3 regions of the Inquilinus sp. OTU3971 genome follow, and region 3 is predicted to be linked to each of the others. Evidence: predicted binding sites of a transcription regulator. Region 3 holds the regulator's gene; each other region holds the start of a gene.
The links. The regulator PhoB, encoded in region 3, activates phosphate uptake and scavenging genes when phosphate is short. The targets are predictions, from matches to a motif close to TNTCATAAAACTGTCA.

Region 1: the regulator PhoB is predicted to act here: its motif matches at 3,792-3,807, upstream of AAHM41_RS35005 (Na/Pi cotransporter family protein).
Region 2: the regulator PhoB is predicted to act here: its motif matches at 2,140-2,155, upstream of AAHM41_RS34005 (5'-nucleotidase, lipoprotein e(P4) family).

Annotation. Positions count from the first base shown of each region.
Region 1 is NZ_JASATH010000224.1:119-7,687, forward strand. It holds partial or broken gene AAHM41_RS34990 (TrbI/VirB10 family protein) at 1-661, opposite strand, end outside; gene AAHM41_RS34995 (TrbG/VirB9 family P-type conjugative transfer protein) at 658-1,101, opposite strand; gene AAHM41_RS35000 (hypothetical protein) at 1,270-1,629, shown strand; gene AAHM41_RS35005 (Na/Pi cotransporter family protein) at 1,904-3,598, opposite strand; gene AAHM41_RS35010 (RbsD/FucU family protein) at 4,454-4,882, opposite strand; gene AAHM41_RS35015 (aldo/keto reductase) at 4,926-5,915, opposite strand; gene AAHM41_RS35020 (aminotransferase class IV) at 6,119-7,063, shown strand; gene AAHM41_RS35025 (ABC transporter substrate-binding protein) at 7,095-7,569, shown strand, end outside.
Region 2 is NZ_JASATH010000208.1:3,773-11,341, reverse strand. It holds gene AAHM41_RS34015 (dihydroxyacetone kinase family protein) at 1-1,369, opposite strand, end outside; gene AAHM41_RS34010 (glutathione S-transferase family protein) at 1,414-2,034, opposite strand; gene AAHM41_RS34005 (5'-nucleotidase, lipoprotein e(P4) family) at 2,172-3,014, shown strand; gene AAHM41_RS34000 (hypothetical protein) at 3,038-3,259, opposite strand; gene AAHM41_RS33995 (ATP12 family chaperone protein) at 3,368-4,066, shown strand; gene AAHM41_RS33990 (antibiotic biosynthesis monooxygenase family protein) at 4,132-4,479, shown strand; gene AAHM41_RS33985 (M20 aminoacylase family protein) at 4,483-5,649, opposite strand; gene AAHM41_RS33980 (acyl-CoA carboxylase subunit beta) at 5,783-7,315, shown strand; gene AAHM41_RS33975 (hypothetical protein) at 7,389-7,569, shown strand, end outside.
Region 3 is NZ_JASATH010000079.1:8,733-16,301, forward strand. It holds gene AAHM41_RS20020 (lytic transglycosylase domain-containing protein) at 1-660, shown strand, start outside; gene AAHM41_RS20025 (class I SAM-dependent methyltransferase) at 970-1,551, opposite strand; gene phoB (phosphate regulon transcriptional regulator PhoB) at 1,613-2,320, opposite strand; gene phoU (phosphate signaling complex protein PhoU) at 2,317-3,048, opposite strand; gene pstB (phosphate ABC transporter ATP-binding protein PstB) at 3,074-3,907, opposite strand; gene pstA (phosphate ABC transporter permease PstA) at 3,913-4,770, opposite strand; gene pstC (phosphate ABC transporter permease subunit PstC) at 4,774-5,754, opposite strand; gene pstS (phosphate ABC transporter substrate-binding protein PstS) at 5,832-6,890, opposite strand; gene AAHM41_RS20060 (ATP-binding protein) at 6,988-7,569, opposite strand, start outside.

The DNA of each region.
Region 1 (7,569 bases), on a different contig from region 3:
CCATCACCTGATAGGGCGAGACCGGCCGCAGGAGCGCATGCGGATTGTAGATCTCCTCGTCGGCCGGCCTGTTCAAGAAATCCAGCTTCCGGTCTTGCCCGCGCGGATCGCGCCCGGGCTCGGGGCCGAGCCGCTCCGCTCCGGTCGATGATGCCTCCGTCCTGCCCCCCGCCGGCCGGCTCTCCTCGTCCCGGGCCTCCTTCGAGATCCGGAAGAACACGCCGGACTCGCGGGCCTGCCGTGCCTGCTGGGCCAGGCGGAGCCGCTCGGCGCGGGAGGCGTCCGCCTCCGGATCCGGCCGCAGGCTCGACGGCGCGACCCCGAGCGACCTCTCCCGCTCGACCACGGGCGGACCGAGATCGCCGGGCAAGGGCGGACCAAGGCGAGGCACGGGCTTCGGGATCTCGTCATAGCTCCCGGGCAGCGCCATGAGGCCGTCCGGGGTCGGCTTACGCCCTGTTTCGGCCGGCACTCCGGACCCGGGCCGCCGCGGCATGCTCTCGAGCGCGAGCCAGGCGGCGCCGAACACGGCCGCGCAGAGGAGCGCCGCGAGCGCGATCACCAGGCGCCTGCGGAACCGGATCGCGCGCCGCGGCCGGCCGCGCAGCATGAGGCTCTCGGGCGGCAGCTTGCGCCCCTCCTCGCGTGGCGTCTCGCTCATCGCCCGTCGGTCCGGCTGATCCGGACCACCTGCTGCGGGGCCTCGCCGAGCCGGAGCTCGGCCGCAGCGAAGAGGCGGTCGACGATGTAGTAGATGCCGCGCACCCGGTAGTTGACGAGCGCGTTACCGCCCTCGGGGCCGACGACGAAGAGCGGCGGCATCTCGCCCTGGTCGATCCGGCGCGGGAACTGGATGTAGACCTTGGAGCCGTCGTCGAAGGCCTGGACCGGCCGCCAGGGCGGGTGGTCGCCGGTGATGGCGTAGCGGAAGCGGAGAGTCTCGAGCGAGAGCCCGGCATCCACCGGCGCCGCGGCCTCGGCGCGGCGGTTGCGCGCCTCGAGCGCGAGGAGCTCGGCCGCGGGATAGGTCCAGGAGATCGCCGCCATCGCCGTGCGCTCGGTGCTCAGGAGTTGCAGGTGATAACTGCGGCGATCCGTCAGCCGGAAGCGAAGCCTCCGTCAAGGATGCGCGGTCCCCCCGAGATGCTCCGCATCTCGGCTCCCCCGCGCCCCGCTCCGCGGCGCCTTCGGCGTCCCTGACGGAGCCTCCGCCGGCTGCTCCTGAGAGATGTCCTCGACGAGGAGGACGGCTCAACGATGGAGGAACCGATGTGCAATTTCGACCATCCGCATGCCGCGTTCGACCGCTTCCCCCAACTCGTCCGCGATCTCGAAACCGAGTTCGGACGGGACGGGCTCGATGCCGTCGTCGAGCGGTTCGCCGAGGCCGAGCTGGGCGAATTCGTCTGGGACGGACGCATCGCCGAACGCGATCTCGGGGCCTATGAGAGCTTCGACGACGACGAGTTCGAGGGCTCCGATCTCGTGCGGATCCTGAGCGTTTTCCGCGGCCGATATCGCGTCGCGACCTGCGTTGTCGACCGCTCCCGGAGGCTTCAGATGATGCTCGTCATGAATGAATTCGACGACCTTTCGAGCGCCGAATTCGCGTTCCGAAACGGCGCTTGAGAGGTCGGAACGAGGCCTCGGAGAGCGGTCGATCGGACCGGCCGCTCTCCAGTTTCTGGCGCCTGGCGACCGATAGATTGGATTCGAGGAATCGTAGGTAGGCGGGCGTGAGGCGGTTGGCGGCGGGAGAGGCCGCGGTAGGGCAAGATAAAGCGCCGGCACACACCGGCGCCTAAGTCTTTGTCTGCACATCCTTTTTCATGGCGCCATGGGCGCCGGACCCGGTGCCATTTTGGCGCCCTGCCCTTCGCGGATATGCCAGCGGCCGCTTGCGCTAGCCGCCGCCGTCAAGCGCCGCCTCGGCCCAGCCAGATGACCGCTCCTGCACCGACATCGGGCGGGCACCGTTGGCGGCATCGAGCGCCGGGTACCCGACGGCGGTGATGTGGGAGTTGATGCGCCTGGTGTCGCGCAGGATGTCGAGATGCAACGAGCTGGTCTCGATGCTTTCGAGACGGCCCTCGCGCAGCCGGAGGAAGTGCGTCTCGGTTGCGTGGCGTTCGAGCTCGCGGAACACCTCCTTCTCGGCGATCAGCCTGGCTGCCGCGCGGGCATCGCCGGTCATGAATACGGCGACGGCGAGCTTCAGGTTCGCCAGCAGCCTCTCGCACATGGCGCGGATCTCCTCAGTGCCCTCGGCCGAGAAGGCCAGGCGGAACCGCACCCTCTTGGCCGCCAGCTCCATCAGGTTCTTGTCGATGATGTCGCCGATGTGCTCGAGGTTGATGGCGAAGCTGAGCACGTCGGAATAGCGGCGGCCGGCCTCGTCATCGAAGCCGTCGCGGCTGATCCTCGTCAGATACAGCTTGATCGCGCGGTGCAGGCCGTCGACGCCGTCGTCCATGCGGCTGATCTCGGCGACGCGCCTGCGGTCGTCGGCCTGAAAGGCGTCGACCACCCCGCGCAACATGCCCTCGACAATGTCGGCCATGCGCAGCGTCTCGCGGGCGGCGTTGGCCAAGGCGAGGTGCGGGTCGGAGAGGGCGCCGTCGTCGAGATGGAGCGGCGCGCCCGGGTCCTGAAGGTTCTCCGGCCGGTCGGGCAGCAGCCATTCCAGCAGCGTTGCCGCCGCCGGCAGAGCGATGAAGAAGGGAATGGCGAGCACGAGATTGAAGGCGGTGTGGACATTGGCGGCCAGACGCGCCGGGTCGGCTTCGAGCCGGAGCAGCAGTTCGACGATCGGAGTTACCAGCGGCAACGCGATGACGGCACCGACGACGCGGGTCAAGAGGTTGCCGACCGGAAGCCGCCGGGCGGCCGGGCTGCCGCTGCCCGCCCCCTCCAGCACCGGGTTGATGGCGCTGCCGAGATTGGCGCCGAGCACGAGCGTGACCACGGCAGTCGGCGAGACCACCCCGGCACCGGCCAGGGACATGATCAGGAGGACGACGGCGACAGAGGAGTGCGCCGCCCAGGCCAGGACGGCCGCGATCAGCACGCCGACGACCGGAGCCGAGGCGACCACGCCGAACACCGCGCGCAACGCGGGCACCTGAGCCGCCGGCTCGATCGTCACCACTAGCAGATGCAGGGCCAGGAGGATCAGGCCGAAGCCGATCCAGACGCGGCCGAGATCCCTGGTCCGAGTGCGTCCGCCATGCTTGAAGGCGATGACGCCAACCAGGATCAGGATCGGCGCGACCAGGGCGATCTTGAAGGACAGGACCTGCACGATCAGGGTGGTGCCGACATTGGCGCCGAGCATCACCCCAAGCGCCGGAGCCAGGCCGATCACGCCGGAGGCGACGAACGACGTCGCCATCAGCCCGGTGGCGGTGCTGCTCTGAAGCGCGGCGGTCACCCCGAGCCCAACTAGGAAGGCGTTGAGGCGGTAGCGCAGGCTCCGGCCCAGCACCCGGCGCAGATCCGAGCCGAAGGCCCGCATCACCCCGGTCGAGACCATGTGCACGCCCCACAGCAGGAGCGCTACATAGCCGGCGAGAGTCAGGAGTATCAGCGCGCCGGTCATGCGGCCGTCGAGAGCAAGGCGGGTCTCCTAGGTGGCGGAGATTGCAGAAGGTGTCGACCCTAGGACCAGAGTGCTCGCGCCGTCCGGCTCGCAGTCGTCATGGGGATGACGAATTCGGGACATTGGGTGATTGTGGATGTGCTCAGGCCTCGTGCCGCTCCGCTCGCGTGAGCTGAGGTAATCCCGAGAGGGCCTTCATGAAACAGACAGATTATTCCAACGATCTTGCCGGTCGTGACCCAGATGCCCCTGCCGTCGTCGGCTCGGCGATCGCGCTTCTGGAGAGCGCCATCTCCGGTCATCGACGTGGCTTCTCCAAACCGGACGCAGGCCGAACTGGCCGGGAACCGCCCTTCCGCGCCGACCTAAAGCCTGGGAAAGGTTTCCGAAACCTGACACCGTATTTGGCTCCCCAAAGCGGACGCGTCCACCTTCGGCTCATAGGCGACAGTAGCCATGTGCTACAAGCGGAGTTGTCTGACTCTGGAGTGCCATCCTGAGTCAGCAGAGAGACCGTTCTGACGAGTTCCTGGGTTAAGTGTGATGATGTCAGAATGAAGCGCTCGGGATCATCACCTGTCTGACGACAATTTCATCGATGATCTCCTCAATGAGTGCTGCGCTGTCACCAATAATGGCTATCCAAGCTACCCAATCGCAAAGACAACGCTCCACGAATGCGTCGAGCGCTGCAGGATCGCGTAGAGGAGAATGCAGAATGACATTTGTGGGTCTGAATATGTTGACTCAAGGGTAAGGCACGTAGTGATGGCAGCAATCCACCCAATGCCGCCCGCGCCGCCAAGCCGAGGCGCGCCAGTTCCGGCCGTATCGAGCATGCTTGGGCTTGCTAACCTACGCCGCCACGGTGCCCTTGCGGATGATGACGTTGCCGTAGAACAGCCGTTCGCCGGTGGCGATCACCAGCGAGGCCTGCTTCGCCCGGTCGTAGAAGGCGAAACGCTCCAGCAGCGTCAGCCGGTGGTTGCCGGCGACCCGGCCCAGCGCTTCGCGGATCAGGGTGTGCGCCGGCATCACCTCGGCCGGGTTGCCGATCACCTCCATTCCCATCACCGGGTCGGGCTCGGACTCGTCGATCGGCAGCACGCTGAGCACGGCGCCCAGCATGCGCCGCAGGTCCGCCGCCTCCATCCGCACCAGGCGCCGGGCCACGGTCTCGGCCGGGAAGCTGCCATCGGCGATGACGACCTCGTCGCCATGCCCCATCGCCCGCAGGCCGTGCAGGATGTCGGGGCCGAGAATGGGGTCGATGCCGATCAGCATGGCGCGGGTCCTTCGTGTTGGTGATGGCGAGGCAGGACGGGGATCACGGGGTCGGCGCGGCCGGGGCGATCAGCCCTTCGGCGCGCAGCTCGGCCCACAGATCGGCCGGGATCGGGTGGCGGAACAGGGCCTCGTTCTCCTCCAGCTCGGCCGACGTGCGGGCGCCGGTCAGGATCGAGGACACAGCCGGATGCGCCGTCGGGAACTGGATCGCCGCGGCCTTCAGCGGCACGCCATGGCGCCGGCACACCGCGTCCAGCGCCTGGGCCTGGGCGATCAGCGCCGGGTCCGCATCCTGGTAGTTGAACTTGGCGCCGGCATTCGGGTTGGCCAGGATGCCGCTGTTGTAGACGCCGCCGATGATCACGCCGATGCCGCGCGCCTCGCACAGCGGCATGAAATCGTCGAGCGAGTTCTGCTCCAGCAGCGTGTAGCGGCCGGCCAGCAGGAAGCAGTCGAACACGCCGTCGCGGGCGAAGCGGGCCAGCATCTCGGCCTGATTCATGCCGGCGCCGACCGCGCCGATCACGCCGTCGGCGCGCAGCCGGTCGAGGGCGCGATAGGCGCCGAAGATGGCGGCGTCGTAATGGTCGTCCGGATCGTGGATGTGCAGCACATCGACCCGGTCCAGCCCCAGCCGCTCCAGGCTTTCCTCCAGCGACCGCATCACCCCGTCATAGGAGAAGTCGAACACGGGCCGTTCCGGCGGGGTGCCCTTGTAGAACGCGTCCTCCTGCGCCTCGGCCTGCGGCGGCACGCGCAGCAGCCGGCCGACCTTGGTGGCCAGCACGTAGCTGTCGCGCGGCTTGCCGGCCAGGAACCGGCCCAGCCGCCGCTCCGACAGGCCGTTGCCGTATTGCGGCGCGGTGTCGAAGAAGCGCAACCCCAGCGCCCAGGCCCGGGCGATCGTGCCGCCGGCCTGCCCCTCCTCCACCGGCGCGTAGAGCCCGCCGAGCGGCGCGGTGCCGAGGCTGAGCCGCGTGACCTTGAGGCGCGTCGGGCCGAGCCCGGCCGTGTCCGTCGCTGAAAGCATGTGCATCCCTGTTTGGTCGTCTGACGCCCGCCCTTTGCGGGGGCTTGGCAACTGCGACAGAGGATGTGTCGCCGGTTTCCAAAGATCAATTGAAAATTCGTATACGAAATTTCTATTGCTAATGAGAGATTCGTTGCGCATCCTGCAGACAATCCGAAGAACATTGGGGACCGGCCGCAGGGCCGCGCAGACGGGGACGGTGCATGACCGCAAGCCAGCAGGACTACTCGGCCGGGGCGGCCTTCGTCGGCGGGGCCTATGTGCCGATCGCCGAGGCGAAGATCTCGGTGCTGGACTGGGGCTTCACCCGGTCCGACGTCACCTATGACGTGGTGCATGTGCGTGATGGCGACTTCTTCCGCCTGGGCGATCACCTGGACCGGTTCGAGCGGTCGCTGGCCGGGATGCGGCTGGCGCCGCCGCATGACCGGGCTGAAATCGCGGCGATCCTGGCCCGCTGCGTCGCCCTGGCCGGGCTGCGCGACGCGTATGTGGCGATGATCTGCACCCGCGGCCGGCCGCGGGTCTTCGGGTCGCGCCGGCCGGCCGATTGCGACAATAGCTTCGTCGCCTATGCCATTCCCTGGATCGACGTGATCCCGCAGGCGGTGCAGGAGCGCGGGGCGCATCTGCATGTCGCCTCGACCCCGCGCGTCGCCCCTGCCTCGGTCGACCCGACGATCAAGAACTACCAGTGGGGCGACCTGACCCGCGGCCTGCTGGAAGCGCATGACCGCGGCGCCGACACGGCCGTGCTGCTGGACGCCGAGGGCTTCGTCACCGAGGGGCCGGGCTTCAACGTCTTCGTGGTCCGCGACGGCCAGGTGCTGACGCCGGACCGCGGGTCGCTGGAGGGCATCACCCGCCGCTCGGTGCTGGAGCTGTGCGAAGAGATCGGCGTGCCGGCCCGGATCGCGCCGCTGCGGCACGAGGACCTGCTGCAGGCCGACGAGATGTTCTGCACCACCACCGCCGGCGGCGTCATGCCGGTGTCGCGCGTCGACGGCCACGTCATGGGCAACGACCGGCCGGGACCGGTCAGCACCCGGCTGAAGGCGCTGTACTGGGACAAGCACGCGGCCGGCTGGCACCGCACACCGGTGGACTATGCCGACCCGGACCGGCCGCTGGGCGGGCCGGTGGTCTGAACAACGATAAGACAGAAAACAGGAGGCTGAGATGGTGAGACGGCGTGAGTTCGTCATGGGCGCCTGCATCCTGGCGGCGCTGGGCGCGGCCCTGCCCGCCGCGGCGGCGGAGAAGGAGCTGCGGGTGCTGACCTGGGAGGGCTATGCCGACGAGCCTTGGGTCAAGGCGTTCGAGGAGAAGACCGGCGGCAAGGCCAAGATCACCTACACCGGCAGCGTCGACGAGATCTTCGCCAAGATGACGGCAACCAAGGGCGAGGATTACGACGTCATCGCCATCGAGACCTCGTCCTACAAGCGGCTGGTGCAGGAGAAGCTGGTCCAGCCGGTGGATCTGTCGAAGATCCCGAACGCCACCAACCTGCTGCCGGCCTTCCGCGACGTCCCGGCCATCGTATTCGACGGCAAGGCCTACGCCGTGCCCTTCGCCTGGGGCTCGATCCCGCTGATCTACGACAAGAAGGCCTTCCCCACTCCGCCGGACAGCTGGTCGGTGCTGTGGGACG
Region 2 (7,569 bases), on a different contig from region 3:
CGGGCACCGCCTCACCCGCCAGCCGCCGCGACGCGCGCAGCAGGGCGGTGGCGTAGAACGGGCCGGAGCTGCCGCCGATCGCCCGGCGCAGCGCGTCGCCGACCGCGGCCAGCGCCCGCGACGGGTCGGCCCAGGCGGCGTCGGGCAAAGCGTGGATCGCCTCCGCCGCCCGCACCATGCTGGCGCCGAGATCGCCGTCGCCGGCGCGGGAATCGAGGTCGGTCAGATGCGGCTCGGCCTTGACCAGCGCGTCGGCCACCACGCGGCCGGCCTCCTGCAGCGCCGGGGCGAGCGGCGATGGAGGGGTGTCGTCCCGGGCCGCCGGCGCCGGCTCCGGCGCGTGGATCCGCCGCTTCGGCCCGATCCGGCCGCCGCCCGGCCAGGCCGGGGCCTGCGCCGGCGCGTCCAAGAGCGCGATCCGCTCGTCGTCCAGCTTCAGCAGGCTCAGCGAGCAGCCGGGCATGTCCAGCGCGGTCAGGAAGTTGCCGGCCCAGGCCCGGTCCACCGCGATGCCCCGCACCGCCAGATCGGTCAGGGCGGCGCGGGCGACGATCGACAGCTCCATCGGCGGCGTGGCGCCCAGGCCGTTGACCAGCAGCGCCACCCGGTCGCCGGGGGCGAGGCCGCGGTCGGACACGATCGCCTGCAGCATCTCGGCCACCAGCTCGTCGGCCGGCTGCAGCGGCCCGCGCCGCACCCCGGCCTCGCCATGGATGCCCAGGCCCAGCTCGATCTCGCTGTCGCCCAGGGTGAAGCCGGGCTTGCCGGCGGTCGGCACGGTGCAGGCGCCCAGCGCCACGCCCATGGTGCCGAGATCGGCGGCGGCGGCGCGGGCGAGGGCGGCGACCTCCGTCAGCGTCCTGCCGGCGGCGATCGCGGCGCCGGCCAGCTTGTGGATCAGCACGGTGCCGGCGATGCCGCGGCGGCGCGCCGGCTCGACCGTGTCGCGCAGCGCCACGTCGTCGGCCACCACCACGATCTCGACCGGGATGCCCTCGTCCTGCGCCAGCTCGGCGGCGAGGCCGAAATTCAGCCGGTCGCCGGTGTAGTTCTTGACCACCAGCACCGCGCCCAAGGGCCCGGCGGCGGCGCGGATGCCGGCCAGCACGGCGTCGACGCTGGGCGAGGTGAAGACGTCGCCGGCGACGGCGCCGGCCAGCATGCCGGGGCCGACATAGCCGGCATGGGCCGGCTCGTGCCCGCTGCCGCCGCCGGACAACAGCGCGATCGGGCGCGAGGCCGGCACCGGCAGGTCGGCGCGGACCACCACGGCCTCCTCCTCCAGCAGGGCCAGGCCGGAATGCAGGTCGACGAACCCTTCCAGCATCTCGCGCAGGACATGGCGCGGATTGTTGATCAGCTTCTTCACGTCATGGCCCTCGCTGGTCAGGTCGGGATCGGGTCAGGAACGGTTCAGCCTTCGTTTCGTTGCCACACCTCGGCCAGGCCCGGCTCGGCGCGCAGCCGCCCGGCGATCGCCGACAGCTTCGGGCATTCGGCGGCGAACCACTCGCTGCGCGGCCGCCAACGGTTCATCACTGCGACATAGACGTCGATGGCGGAGCGGGTGTCGCCGAGGAACCAGGGGCTGCCCGCCGCCGCCTCCATCTGCTGCCACAGCAGCTTGCGGTGCTCGTCGGTCGAATTGCGCAGCTCGGCCTTGGCCTGGTCGCCGGTGACCCAGCGGCCGGGATCGTCGCCATAGGCCCAGGTCGGGTACAGCGCGGCGACGATGAACACCAGACGGCGCAGGAAGGCGGGGCGGTCCGGGTGGCCGGCCGGCGGGGCCAGGCCGGCGTCGGGGGCGACGTCGGCGAGATGCAGGGTGATCGCGCCGCTCTCGGTCATCACCGTGCCGTCGGGCAGGACCAGCACCGGCACCTGGGTCAGCGGGTTCAGGCGCTGCAGCATCTCGCGATCGGCCGGGTTGTCGAAGATGTCGACCGACTTGATCGCGTAGGGCACGCCGGCGAGGGTCAGCATGATCTCGCTGAGCGTCGAGCCGGTGCCGGGCTGGGCGTAGAGCGTGTACATCGGTCCTCCCCTTCGTCGCGCTCCGCACTCCTAACACGGCACGGCGGTGCGCGATACGCGGCCTGAACGGGGGTTGCCGCGCGCGGTCCGGGCCTGCTCAAATACTGTCACGAAATTGTAACAAATGGAGGCTTCGAATGATGCGGTATGGATGGGCTTCGGCCCTGGCGATGATGGTGGCGGCGGGAGCGGCCCAGGCGCAGCAGGGGCCTGGCCCGGACGACAATCTCAACGCGGTGCTGTGGGACCAGACCTCGGTCGAGGCGCAGGCCAATGCGATCGGCGCCTATGCGCTGGCCCGCATCCGGCTGGACGAGGCGCTGGCCGACCCGTCCCGCACCGCGGCGCCGGCGGAGCAGACCGGCGACTTCAAGGCTTTCCCGCCGGCGGTGGTGCTGGACGTCGACGACACGCTCCTGAACACCTCGCCCTACCAGGCCCGCAACGTGGTCGAGGGCTTGGGCTTCAACCCGAAGACCTGGACGCAATACGTCAATGCCAAGATCGACACCGCGATTCCCGGCGCGGTCGAGTTCACCCAATACGCCGCCTCCAAGGGCGTGAAGGTGTTCTACGTCACCAACCGCACCAAGGAGGAGGAGGGGCCGACGGTCGAGCACATGAAGGCGCTCGGCTTCCCGATGGGCGACAATGTCGACACCTTCCTCAGCGCCAAGGAGCAGTCGGACTGGGGCTCGGCCAAGGGCACGCGCCGTGCCGTGATCGCCAAGGACTACCGGATCCTGCTGCTGGTCGGCGACAATTTCGGCGATTTCAGCGACGCCTACAAAGGCACGCTGGCGGAGCGGCAGACGGCGTTCAAGGCGGCCAAGGACCATTGGGGCCGCGACTGGATCGCGATCGCCAACCCAACCTACGGCTCCTTCGAATCGGCGCCGTACAAGAGCGACTACAAGCTGCCGGCGGCGGAGCAGCGCAAGCTGAAGATCGAGGCGCTGACGCCCTGGAACGGGCAGTAGCCGTGTCCCGGGGCCGCGGCGGATCAGAACCCGCCGCGGCCCTGGAACGGGTGGCCGGTGAGCAGCGAGACCAGATGCGCCAGCATCAGGATCACGACCAGCGCCGCCACCATCATCACCGGGATCACCGGGAACAGCCGCACCTCGCCCGGCGGCGGGCGGCGACGGTCCATCACCAGCATGGCCGCGACCACCGCCAGGGCGGCGGCGAGGATGATCGAGGTGTTGGTCAGGTCGAGCTGCATCGTGGCACCGCGGTAGCATTCCGGCCGCTCCGACGGAAGGTGTCTCCGATCCGGGTTGCATCTGCGGCCGCGATTGCCGATATCGGCGCGGGCGGAGAGAGGGCCGGTATGATGAAGCGCTTCTACAAGACTGTGGGTGTGGTGCCGGCCGGCGACGGGTTCGGCGTCGTCCTCGACGGCAAGCCGATCAAGAGCCCGGCCAAGGCCGATCTCGTCCTGCCCAGCCGCGCCTTGGCCGAGGCGGTGGCGGCGGAGTGGGAGGCGCAGGCCGACACCGTGGTGCCGTCCGCCATGCCGCTGATGCAGCTGGCGGCGACGGCGATCGACAAGGTGGCGCCGAATCGGGCGCTGATCATCGACACCATCGCCCCCTATGGCGGCACCGACCTGCTGTGCTACCGGGCCGAGGCGCCGGCGGCGCTGGTCGAGCGGCAGGCGGCCGCCTGGCAGCCGCTGCTCGACTGGGCGATGACCGCGCATGACGCGCCGCTGGCCGTGACCTCCGGCATCCTTCACCAGGCGCAGCCGGATGCCAGCCTGGCGGCGCTGCGCGCGGCGGTGGCGGCGCAGGACGACTGGCGGCTGACGGCGCTGCACCAGGCGACGGCGCTGACCGGATCGCTGGTGCTCGGCCTGGCCCTGCTGGCCGGCCGGATCGACGCCGACGAAGCCTTCGAGCTGGCCGAGCTCGACGCCAGCTTCCAGATCGAGCGCTGGGGCGAGGATGCCGAGGCCACGGCCCGGCGCGCGGCGCTGCGGGCCGAGCTGCAGGCGGCGGCCCGGCTGGTCGCGCTGGCGGCGGGCTGACTGGAGGCTCCGGCCGCGCGACCTATCTGAAGGGCTGAGGCGCACGGCAAGCGAGGAGCGACACGATGACCAGCGAAGCCAGGCGACCTGCGATCGCCCGGATCTGGCGCGGCCGCACTGTGCGGGCACGGGCCGACGAATACGAGGCCTATAATTACGAGGTCGGGATCAAGCCTCTGATCGAGAAGGCCATGGGCGTCCAGTGCCTGCGCGAGGATCGCGGCGACGAGACCGAGTTCGTCACCATCTCCTACTGGGAGAGCGTCGAGGCGATGGCGAGCTTCACCGGCGGCGACCCGACCCGCATCCACCATCTGGACCGGGACGCGGAGTTCCTGATCGAGCTGCCGACCGAGGTGCAGATCCTGCGGATCCGCGCCTCGCATGGCGACACCGGCGGCGACGGCCGGTGATGCTCACCCCGCCTGCTTCAGCCGGGTCTCCACCAGCCGCGACCACAGCGTGGCGCCGACCGGCAGGATCTCGTCGTTGAAGTCGTAATGCGGGTTGTGCACCGGCACGCTGCCGCGGCCATTGCCGATGAACAGGAAGGCGCCAGGCTTCTCCGCCAGCATGTAGGCGAAATCCTCCGACGCCATGACGATGGCGCCGTTGCCGTCGACCGCGTCGGCGCCCAGCGCGTCCGCGGCGGCCTCGGCGACCCAGGCCGTCTCGGCGGCATCGTTGATCACCGGGATGACCTTGATCTGTACCTTCGGCTCGGCCCGGCCGCCGAAGGCGGCGGCGACGTCGCGGGCGATCGCCTCGATCCGCGCCTTCAGCGCCTCCAGCACCTCCATCCGCAGCGCGCGGAAGGTGCCGCGCAGCACGGCGGTGTCGGGGATCACATTGTAGGCGTCGCCGGCATGGATCTGGGTGACGCTGACCACGGCGGAATCGAGGGCGGCGACGTTGCGGGCGACCACGCTCTGCAACGCGGTCACCACATGGGCCGCGATCAGCACCGGGTCGACTCCCGTCTCCGGCAGCGCGCCGTGGGCACCGCGGCCGGCGATTTCGATGTCGAAGATGCCGCCGCCGGACATCGTCGGGCCGGGGCGGACCATGACCCGGCCGGCGTCCAGCGTGTGGAAGTTGTGCATGCCGAACACCGCCTCGCAGGGGAACTGGTCGAACAGCCCGTCGGCGATCATCGCCTGTGCCCCGCCGCGGCCCTCCTCGGCCGGTTGGAAGATGAAGTGCACCGTGCCGTCGAAGTTCCGGGTGGCGGCCAGGTAGCGCGCCGCGCCCAGCAGCATGGTGGTGTGGCCGTCATGGCCGCAGGCATGCATGGCGCCGGCGTTCTGCGACCGGTGGCCGAAGCCGTTCGCCTCCTGCATCGGCAGCGCGTCCATGTCGGCGCGCAGCGCGATGGCCCGCGGGTTGTTGCCGACCCGCAGCGTGCCGACCACGCCGGTCTGCCCGATCCCGGTCGCCACTTCGCAGCCAAAGGCGCGCAGCCGCTCCGCCACCAGGGCGCTGGTGCGGTGCTCCTCGAAGCCCAGCTCGGGATGGGCGTGGATATCCCGACGCCATTCGGTCAGCTCGTCGGCGAAGCCGGCGATCATCGGGTCGATCTTCATGGCTGGTCCTCGCGGGAATGTCAGACGATATCAGGACCCAAGGCCTAGCGGCTGACAAGCCCTGATCTCGCCCAGCCCTCCGCCTCGTGCTATTGCAGGCGGATGACGCGTTGCGGATATCCGCGGGGGGAGAATGCGCGAGATCCTTGAGGTGCTCGAGAAGAAGCGCGCGGCGGCGCGCCTCGGCGGCGGCAACAAGCGCATCGAGGCCCAGCATGCCAAGGGCAAGCTGACGGCGCGCGAGCGGCTCGACGTCTTCCTCGACCCCGGCTCCTTCGAGGAATGGGACATGTTCGTCGAGCACCGCTCGCCGGATTTCGGCATGGCCGAGCAGAAGGTGCCGGGCGACGGCGTGGTCACCGGCTTCGGCACGGTCGACGGCAAGCTGGTCTTCGTCTTCAGCCAGGACTTCACGGTGTTCGGCGGCTCGCTGTCCGAGGCGCATGCCGAGAAGATCTGCAAGGTCATGGACCAGGCGATGAAGGTCGGCGCGCCGGTGATCGGCCTGAACGATTCGGGGGGCGCCCGGATCCAGGAGGGCGTGGCCTCGCTCGGCGGCTATGCCGAGGTGTTCCAGCGCAACGTCCTGGCCTCGGGCGTGGTGCCGCAGATCTCGCTGATCATGGGCCCTTGCGCCGGCGGCGCGGTCTATTCCCCGGCGATGACCGACTTCATCTTCATGGTGAAGGACAGCTCCTACATGTTCGTCACCGGCCCGGACGTGGTGAAGACGGTGACGCATGAGGTGGTGACGGCCGAGGATCTCGGCGGCGCCGTCACCCACACCACCAGATCCGGCGTCGCCGACCTGGCTTTCGAGGACGATGTCGAGGCGCTGCTGCGGCTGCGCGACTTCGTCGGCTTCCTGCCGTCCTCGAACCGCGCCCCGGCGCCGATCCGCCCGACCGGGGACCCGGCCGACCGGCCGGAGATGTCGCTCGACACCCTGATCCCGGCCAACCCGAACAAGCCCTACGACATGAAGGAGCTGATCGGGAAGGTGGTGGACGAGGGCGATTTCTTCGAGCTGCAGCCGGCCTTCGCCGGCAACATCATCATCGGCCTGGCGCGGATGCAGGGCCGCACCGTCGGCATCGTCGCCAACCAGCCGATGGTGCTGGCCGGCTGCCTGGACATCGATTCCAGCCGCAAGGCGGCGCGCTTCGTCCGCTTCTGCGACGCCTTCAACATCCCGATCGTCACCTTCGTCGACGTGCCCGGCTTCCTGCCCGGCACCAGCCAGGAATATGGCGGCATCATCAAGCACGGCGCCAAGCTGTTGTTCGCCTATGCCGAGGCGACGGTGCCGAAGGTCACGGTGATCACCCGCAAGGCCTATGGCGGGGCCTATGACGTCATGGCGTCCAAGCATCTGCGCGGCGACGTCAACTACGCCTGGCCGACGGCCGAGATCGCTGTGATGGGCCCGAAGGGCGCGGTCGAGATCATCTTCCGCGCCGATCTCGGCGACGCCGAGAAGATCGCGGCGCGGACCGAGGAGTACCGCGAGAAATTCGCCAACCCCTTCGTCGCCGCGGCGCGCGGCTATGTCGACGACGTGATCATGCCGCACAACACCCGCCGGCGGATCTGCAAGGCGCTGGCGATGCTGGCCGGCAAGACGCTGGAGAACCCCTGGAAGAAGCACGACAATTTGCCGTTGTGACCCCGGGCGCCTTTGGCACCGTCCTGCCATGCCGGGGTGGTGCGATGGGCCGACACCGACTGCAGAGACCAGAATGACCGCGCGCTTCCGCACCTTGAAGATGCTCCTGGCCGGCGCCGCGCTGCTCGCCGCCTGCGCCACCGAGGCCGGGTTCCGCAAGGGGCTGGACCAGCTGAAAGGCCAGCCGAAGGACCAGCTGATCGTGCGCTACGGCCCGCCGATCTATGAGGGCCGGACCGAGGACGGGCGGCGCT
Region 3 (7,569 bases):
CCGATCCGCATGGCGCCGATCCCCGACGGATCCTCGCGGCGCAACACCACCGTGGTGGCGGCGATGCAGCCGATCCCGGACGGCTCGTCGATGCGGAACACGACGGTGGTCGCCGCGATGCAGCCGATTCCCGATGGCTCCTCGACCCGGAACAGCACCGTGGTCGCAGCGATGCAGCCGATCCCGGACGGGTCGAGCACCGCCTCGGCGCTGCCGCCGGTCCGCGTGGTACAGCAGCCCGGCGTGGTGCGGATGCAGCCGATCCCGGATGGCGCCAGCACCCAGGTCGCCGCGGCCGCCCCGGTGGCGCGCCAGGTCGCTCCGGCCCCGGTCCGAATGGCCCCGATCCCCGACGGCAGCACCCAGGTCGCCGCCGCGGCCCCGGTCGCCCGTCCGGCGCCGATCCGCATGGCCCCGATCCCGGATGCGCCGTCGGCACAGATCGCGGCCGTCGCGCCGGCCCCGGTCCCTGCCGCCCGCGTGGCCGTGGCGCCGACCCGGATGGCGCCGATCCCCGACGCCCCGCCGGTCCGCGTCGCCTCGGCGGCCAAGCCCGCGCGCGCCCCGGCGCTCCAGCAGGTCGCCGACGCCGCCGAGCCGCGGCGCCAGGCCAACGGCCTGCCCACCGGCTGGTTCGTGCCGAGCGCCCCGGGCAACTGACGCTCTGTTCAAGAAAAAGCCCGCGCCGCCGAAGGGTGGCGCGGGCTTTTTCTTTGGGTAGCCGAAATTGATTGCCTCTCCCGCTTGCGGGAGAGGTCGGAGACGCGAAGCGGCTCCTGGTGAGGGCGTCTCGGCCTCGACACCCGGGTCAGCGTTTCAGGACTGGGCGGATCCTGCGCTCGCTCACGCTGAGGCCTGTGAGCTTGACACGGCCGCTATCCCCTCACCCGGACATCCTTCGGATGTCCGACCTCTCTCGCAAGCGGGAGAGGCAACCCGTTCCTGGATTCGCGGCTGCCCTCACCAGCCTCACGCCGCGTCGGGCAGGCCGGCGGGGCGGCGGTAGCTCCAGGCGCCGAGCGGCGGCAGGTTGCGCCAGACGAAATCGACCATCCGGCCCTGCAACCCCAGCTTACGCCGCGGCAGCGGCGACAGGATCTGGTTGGTCAGCTGCAGGAAGCGCCCCGACCGCCCCATGCGGGCGAAGGCGGCGTCGATGATGCGGCGCTGCAGGTCGAGCGGGAACCAGATGATCGGCAGGCTGGACGCCACCATCGACAGCCGGCGGATCCCCGCGGCGTCCAGCATCGGTCCGATCTCGGCCACGTCGCCCTCCAGCACCGTGACGCCGGGGAAGCGCTGGCGCAGCACGGCGCAGAATTCGGGCATCTTCTCGACCAGGATCAGCTTCTCGGGCGGCAGCCCGGTCGCCAGCAGCCCTTCGGTCAGGCTGCCGCTGCCGGCGCCGAGCTCGAGCACCGGGTCGCTGCAGCGGGGGTCGATGTGCCGGGCGAAGGCGCGGGCCACGGCGGGGCCTGACGGCGCCCAGGCCGCGACCTTCAGCGGCGAGCGGAACCACAACCGGACATACAGCCAGGAATCCTTGCTCATTCGACACACCTCCGTGCCGTTCGTCGGGACAACCGTCTGTCGTTGCTGAGAGTTCCCGGGCTCAGGCCTGCGCCTGGACGTCGAGCGAATAGCCGGCGGAGCGGACGGTGCGGATCAGGTCGGTCTCGCTGTCGTCGTTCAGCGCCTTGCGCAGGCGCCGGATATGGACGTCGACGGTGCGCGGCTCGACATAGACGTCGTGGCCCCAGACGATGTCGAGCAGCTGCTCGCGGCTGAACACCCGGCCGGGATGCTGCATGAAGTGGCGCAGCAGGCGGAACTCGGTCGGGCCGAGATGCACGTCGCGGTTGCCGCGGCGGACGCGGTGGCCGCCGAGATCCATGCTGAGATCGGCGTAGCTGAGGATGTCGCCGGCGCTGGACGGCGAGGTCCGGCGCAGCACCGCCTTGATCCGGGCCATCAGCTCCGGCGTCGAGAACGGCTTGGCGACATAGTCGTCGGCGCCGGAATCGAGGCCGCGGACGCGGTCCCCCTCCTCGCCCCGCGCGGTCAGCATGATCACCGGGATGTCGCGGGTCTTGGCGCCGCGGCGCAGCTGGCGGCAGACCTCGATGCCGGAGAGATGCGGCAGCATCCAGTCGAGCAGCACCAGGTCCGGGCGCTGTTCGCTGGCCAGCAGCAGCGCCTCCTCGCCGTCATAGGCGGCAAGGACGCGGAAGCCCTCGCGCTCGAGGTTGTAGGTCAGGAGGGTGACGAGGTCGACTTCGTCCTCGACCACCAGAACCAGCGGCTGGATGCCGGCCCTCATGCGTTCTCCTCCGGCTTGGCCTCGGGGGTGACGACGGTGAAGGAGGAGGAGTCGCCCTTCGGCCGCGCGTCCTTCACCGGCTTGCCCGTGAGCAGGAAGTGGATCAGCTCGGCGATGTTGGTGGCGTGGTCGCCGATCCGCTCGATGTTCTTGGCGATGAACAGCAGATGGGTGCAGGGGGTGATGTTGCGCGGATCCTCCATCATGTAGGTAAGGGTCTCGCGGAACAGGCTGGTGTAGAGGTCGTCGACCGATTCGTCCTGGCGCCAGGCCGACAGCGCCTTCTCCAGGTCGCGCTCGGTGTAGGCGTCGAGCACGTCCTTGATGATCTGCTGCACCATCCGGCCCATGCGCGGCAGCGTCGCCACCGGCCGGACCACCGGCACCTGGGCCAGGGCCAGGGACCGCTTGGCGATGTTGGCGGCGTAGTCGCCGATCCGCTCGAGATCCGAGGCGATGCGCAGGGCCGAGATCACCTCGCGCAGATCGGCCGCGAAGGGCTGGCGCAGGGCCAGGATCTGGACCACCGCGGCGTCGACCGAGGCCTCGTAGGCGTCCATCTGCTCGTCGCTGCGCATCACCCGGCCGGCGAGGTCGGCGTCGCGCCGCACCACCGCCTGGATGGCGAGCTCAAGCTGGCTCTCGGCCAGGCCGCCCATCTGCACGATGGTGCGGCGCAGGGCCTCGAGCTCCTGGTCGAAGGACTTGACGATATGTTCGTTTGCCATGGCGCTGATCCTTCTGCCCCCCGGCTCAGCCGAAGCGGCCGGTGATGTAGCTGTGCGTCCGCTCGTTCTTCGGGCTGGTGAACAGCTCCGACGTCTCGCCGAACTCGACCAGCTCGCCAAGATACATGAAGGCGGTGAAGTCGGCGGCGCGGGCCGCCTGCTGCATGTTGTGGGTGACGATCGCGATCGTGTAGTCGGTCTTCAGCTCGTCGATCAGCTCCTCGATCTTAGCGGTCGAGATCGGGTCGAGCGCCGAGGTCGGCTCGTCGAGCAGCAGCACGTCGGGCTGCATCGCCACGGTGCGGGCGATGCACAGGCGCTGCTGCTGGCCGCCGGACAGGCTGGTGCCGCTCTTCTTCAGCTTGTCCTTGACCTCGTCCCACAGTGCGGCGCGGCGCAGCGCCGCCTCGATCCGGCTGTCCATCTCGGCCTGGTCGAGCTTCTCGTACAGCCGGATGCCGAAGGCGACGTTGTCGTAGATCGACATCGGGAACGGCGTCGGCTTCTGGAACACCATGCCGACGCGGGCCCGCAGCAGGTTCACATCCTGCTTCGAGCTGAGGATGTTCTCGCCGTCCAGCAGCACCTCGCCGGCGGCGCGCTGCTTCGGATACAGGTCGTACATCCGGTTCAGGATGCGCAGCAGCGTCGACTTCCCGCAGCCCGAGGGACCGATGAAGGCGGTCACGCAGCGCTCGTACAGCGGCAGGCTGATCTTCTTCAGCGCCTCGTTGTCATCGTAGAAGAAGGACAGGTTGCGGACCGAGATCTTCTCGCGCAGATCGCGGCCGAGATCGGTCGGACGCTGGACATTGATGTTCATGTCGAGCGTCGTCACCTGAGCACCATTGCCTGTCATGACCGTCAGCCCTGCTTGCCGCCGAGCGAGGAGAGCGCCCGGGCGATGATGTTGAGAAGAAGGATCGTCGCCGTGATCAGAAGCGCGCCGCCCCAGGCCAGGCGCTGCCAGTCCTCGTAAGGGCTGAGCGCGAACTGGAAGATGACCACCGGCAGGTTGGCCATCGGCGCGTTCATGTCCGTGCTCCAGAACTGGTTGTTCAGGGCGGTGAACAGCAGCGGCGCGGTCTCGCCGCTGATCCGGGCCACCGCCAGCAGCACGCCGGTGATCATGCCGTTGCGCGCGGCCCGGTAGCAGATCATCAACACCACCTTCCACTGCGGCGAGCCCAGCGCCGCGGCGGCCTCGCGCAGGGTGTTCGGCACCAGCTTCAGCATGTCCTCGGTGGTGCGGATCACCACCGGCATGGCGATGATCGACAGGGCCACGGCACCGGCCCAGGCCGAGAAATGGCCCATCGACGACACCATGATCTCGTAGACGAACAGGCCGATCACGATCGAAGGCGCGCTGAGCAGGATGTCGTTGATGAAGCGGATCACCTCCGCCAGCTTGCTGGTCTTGCCGAACTCGGCCAGATAGGTGCCGGCGAGGATGCCGATCGGGGTGCCGATCAGCGTGCCGACCACGGTCATGATCAGGCTGCCGAAGATCGCGTTCAGCAGGCCGCCCCCCTCGCCCGGAGGCGGCGGGGTGGATTCGGTGAACAGGGCCGGCGTGATGGCGGAGAGGCCGTTGGCCACCAGCGTCGCGAGAATCCAGACCAGCCACATCAGGCCGAAGGCGGCGGCACCGACCGAGATGGCCAGCGCCGCCTTGTTGACGGCGCGACGCCGGGCGTAGAGTGCGGATGAAGCCGGCATGTCCTAGCCCCCCGTCTTGCGCTGCAGCCGCAGCAGCTGGATCTTGGCCAGCGCCAGGACGATGAAGGTGATGACGAAGAGCACGAGGCCCAGCGCGATCAGCGACGAGGTGTAGAGGTCGCCGACGGCCTCGGTGAACTCATTGGCGATCGAGGCCGAGATGGTGGTGCCCGGCGCCAGGATCGAGTTCGAGATGCGGTGGGCGTTGCCGATGACGAAGGTCACCGCCATGGTCTCGCCCAGCGCCCGGCCGAGGCCGAGCATGACGCCGCCGACCACGCCGACGCGGCTGTAGGGCAGCACCACCTTCCACACCACCTCCCAGGTCGTGGCCCCCAGGCCGTAGGCCGATTCCTTGAGCAGCGGCGGCACCGTCTCGAACACGTCGCGCATGATCGAGGTGATGAAGGGCAGCACCATGATCGCCAGGATCAGCCCGGCGGTGAAGATGCCGATGCCGTAGGGCGGGCCGGCAAAGAAGATGCCGATCCAGGGGAGCTTACCGAGCGTCTGGATCAGGAAGGGCTGCACCGTCTGCTGCAGGATCGGCGCCAGCACGAAGAAACCCCAGATGCCGTAGATGATGCTGGGGATGCCGGCCAGGAGCTCGATGGCGATGCCGAGCGGCCGCTTCAGCACCGGAGGGCACAGCTCGGTCAGGAAGATGGCGATGCCGAAGCTGATCGGGACGCCGATCACCATGGCGATCAGCGAGGTCATCAGCGTGCCGTAGATCGGCGCCAGTGCGCCGAACTTCTCCGTGACCGGGTTCCAGACCTCGTTGGCGACGAAGCCGAAGCCGAAGGTCTGCAGCGCCGGCATGGCGCCGATGATCAGCGACAGGATCACCCCGCCGAGGATCGCCAGCACCAGCACGGCGAAGAACAGCGTGACCAGGCGGAAGCCGGTGTCTGTCGCGCGCTGGCGCCGCGCGGTCCGCGCGTCGATCCGCGGCCCGATCTTCTGATAGGTGGCATCCACCATCGATCACCTTGCCCTGGAAACCGGCGGCGCCGTGCGTAAATTCGCACGGCGCCCAATCGATCAGCCGTTGCCGGCGATCACTTCGAGGCGGTCCAGACCGGCTTGCCGTCGGCGCCCTTGATGCTGTCGGCCCAGGTCTTGTGGACCATGTCGACAACCGCATCCGGCATCGGCACGTAGTCGAGATCCTCGGCCAGCTTGTCCTGGCCGTAGGCCCAGGCGAAGAACTGCAGCGCGGTGGCCGACGCGGCCTGATCCTGCGGCTGCTTGTACATCAGGATGAAGCTGGCGCCGGTGATCGGCCAGCTCTCGGCACCCGGCTCGTTGGTCAGGATGACGTAGTAGCCCTTGGCATTGGCCCAGTCGGCGGCCGAGGCCGCGGCCTGGAAGCTCTTGATCGTCGGGTCGACCGCCTTGCCGTCCTTGTTGACCAGCTTGATGTAGGTCAGCTTGTTCTGCTTGGCGTAGGCATATTCGACGTAGCCGATGGCGCCTTCGGTCTGCTTGGCGGTGTTGGCGACGCCCTCATTGCCCTTGGCGCCGATGCCGGCCGGCCACTGCACCGAGGAGTTGGCGCCGACCGTGTCCTTGAACTTGGCGTTCACCGACGAGAGATAGGTGGTGAACAGGAAGTTGGTGCCCGACCCGTCCGACCGGTAGGCCGGGGCGATGGCGGTGTCCGGCAGCTCGACGCCCGGGTTCAGCGCCTTGATCTTGTCGTCGTTCCAGGCGGTGATGTCGCCGAGATAGATCTGCGCGACCAGGTCGCCGCTGAGGATCAGCTGGCCCGGCGCGACGCCCGGGATGTTCACCACCGGCACGACGCCGCCCATGATCATCGGGAACTGCACGAGGCCGGCGGCGTCGAGGTCCTCCGGCTTCAGCGGCATGTCCGAGGCGCCGAAGGTGACGGTCTTTTCCTTGATCTGCTTGATGCCGCCGCCCGAGCCGATCGACTGGTAGTTCAGGCCGATGCCGCTTTCCTTCTTATAGGCGTCGGCCCACTTGGCGTAGACCGGGTAGGGGAAGGTGGCGCCGGCGCCGGAAATATCGGCCGCCTGGGACGCGCCCGCCACGAGCGCAACCGCCGCGCCGAGCACCGCGCTGCGGAGGATGGTTCGTGAAAAAAGCTTCACGCGAATCTCCTGTGGTGGTGGGACGAGCCCTGCAGCGTCGTCCGTCACGGCGGAGGCCGTGTTCGACAGCAGGCTATAGTCGCCGCCACAGAAGCTTTTAAGACAGTTCAGTTACAGTTTTATGAAGGCCCCGGCCGACCGGCTTGCCGCCTGGGGCGGCGGGCAGATGCACGGTGAAAACGCTGCCGCGGCCGACCTCGCTGTCGATCTCCAGCCGGCCGCGATGGCGGCTGACGATGTGCTTGACGATGGCGAGGCCCAAGCCAGTGCCGCCGACGGCGCGGCTGCGCGCCGGGTCGACGCGGTAGAATCGCTCGGTCAGCCGCGGCAGGTGCTCGCGGGCGATGCCGTCGCCCTGGTCGGTGACGCTGACGACGAGGCTGCTCCGCCGTCCCTCCGCCGCCGGCCGCGCGGACAGGCCGACGACGCCGCCCTGCTTGCCGTAGTTGATCGCGTTCGACACCAGGTTCTGGAACACCTGGTACAGCTGGTCCGAATCCCCAACCACCGGGGGCAGGTCGGGCGCCAGGTCGAGCTCGAGCCGCTGCGCCTTGCGCTGGGCCTTGAGCTCGAGCGCGTCGGCCACCGACTGCAGCAGCGGGCCGACCGCCACCCGCCCGGTCGGCGGCACATGCTCGTCCAGCTCGATGCGGGACAGCGACAACAGGTCGTTGACCAG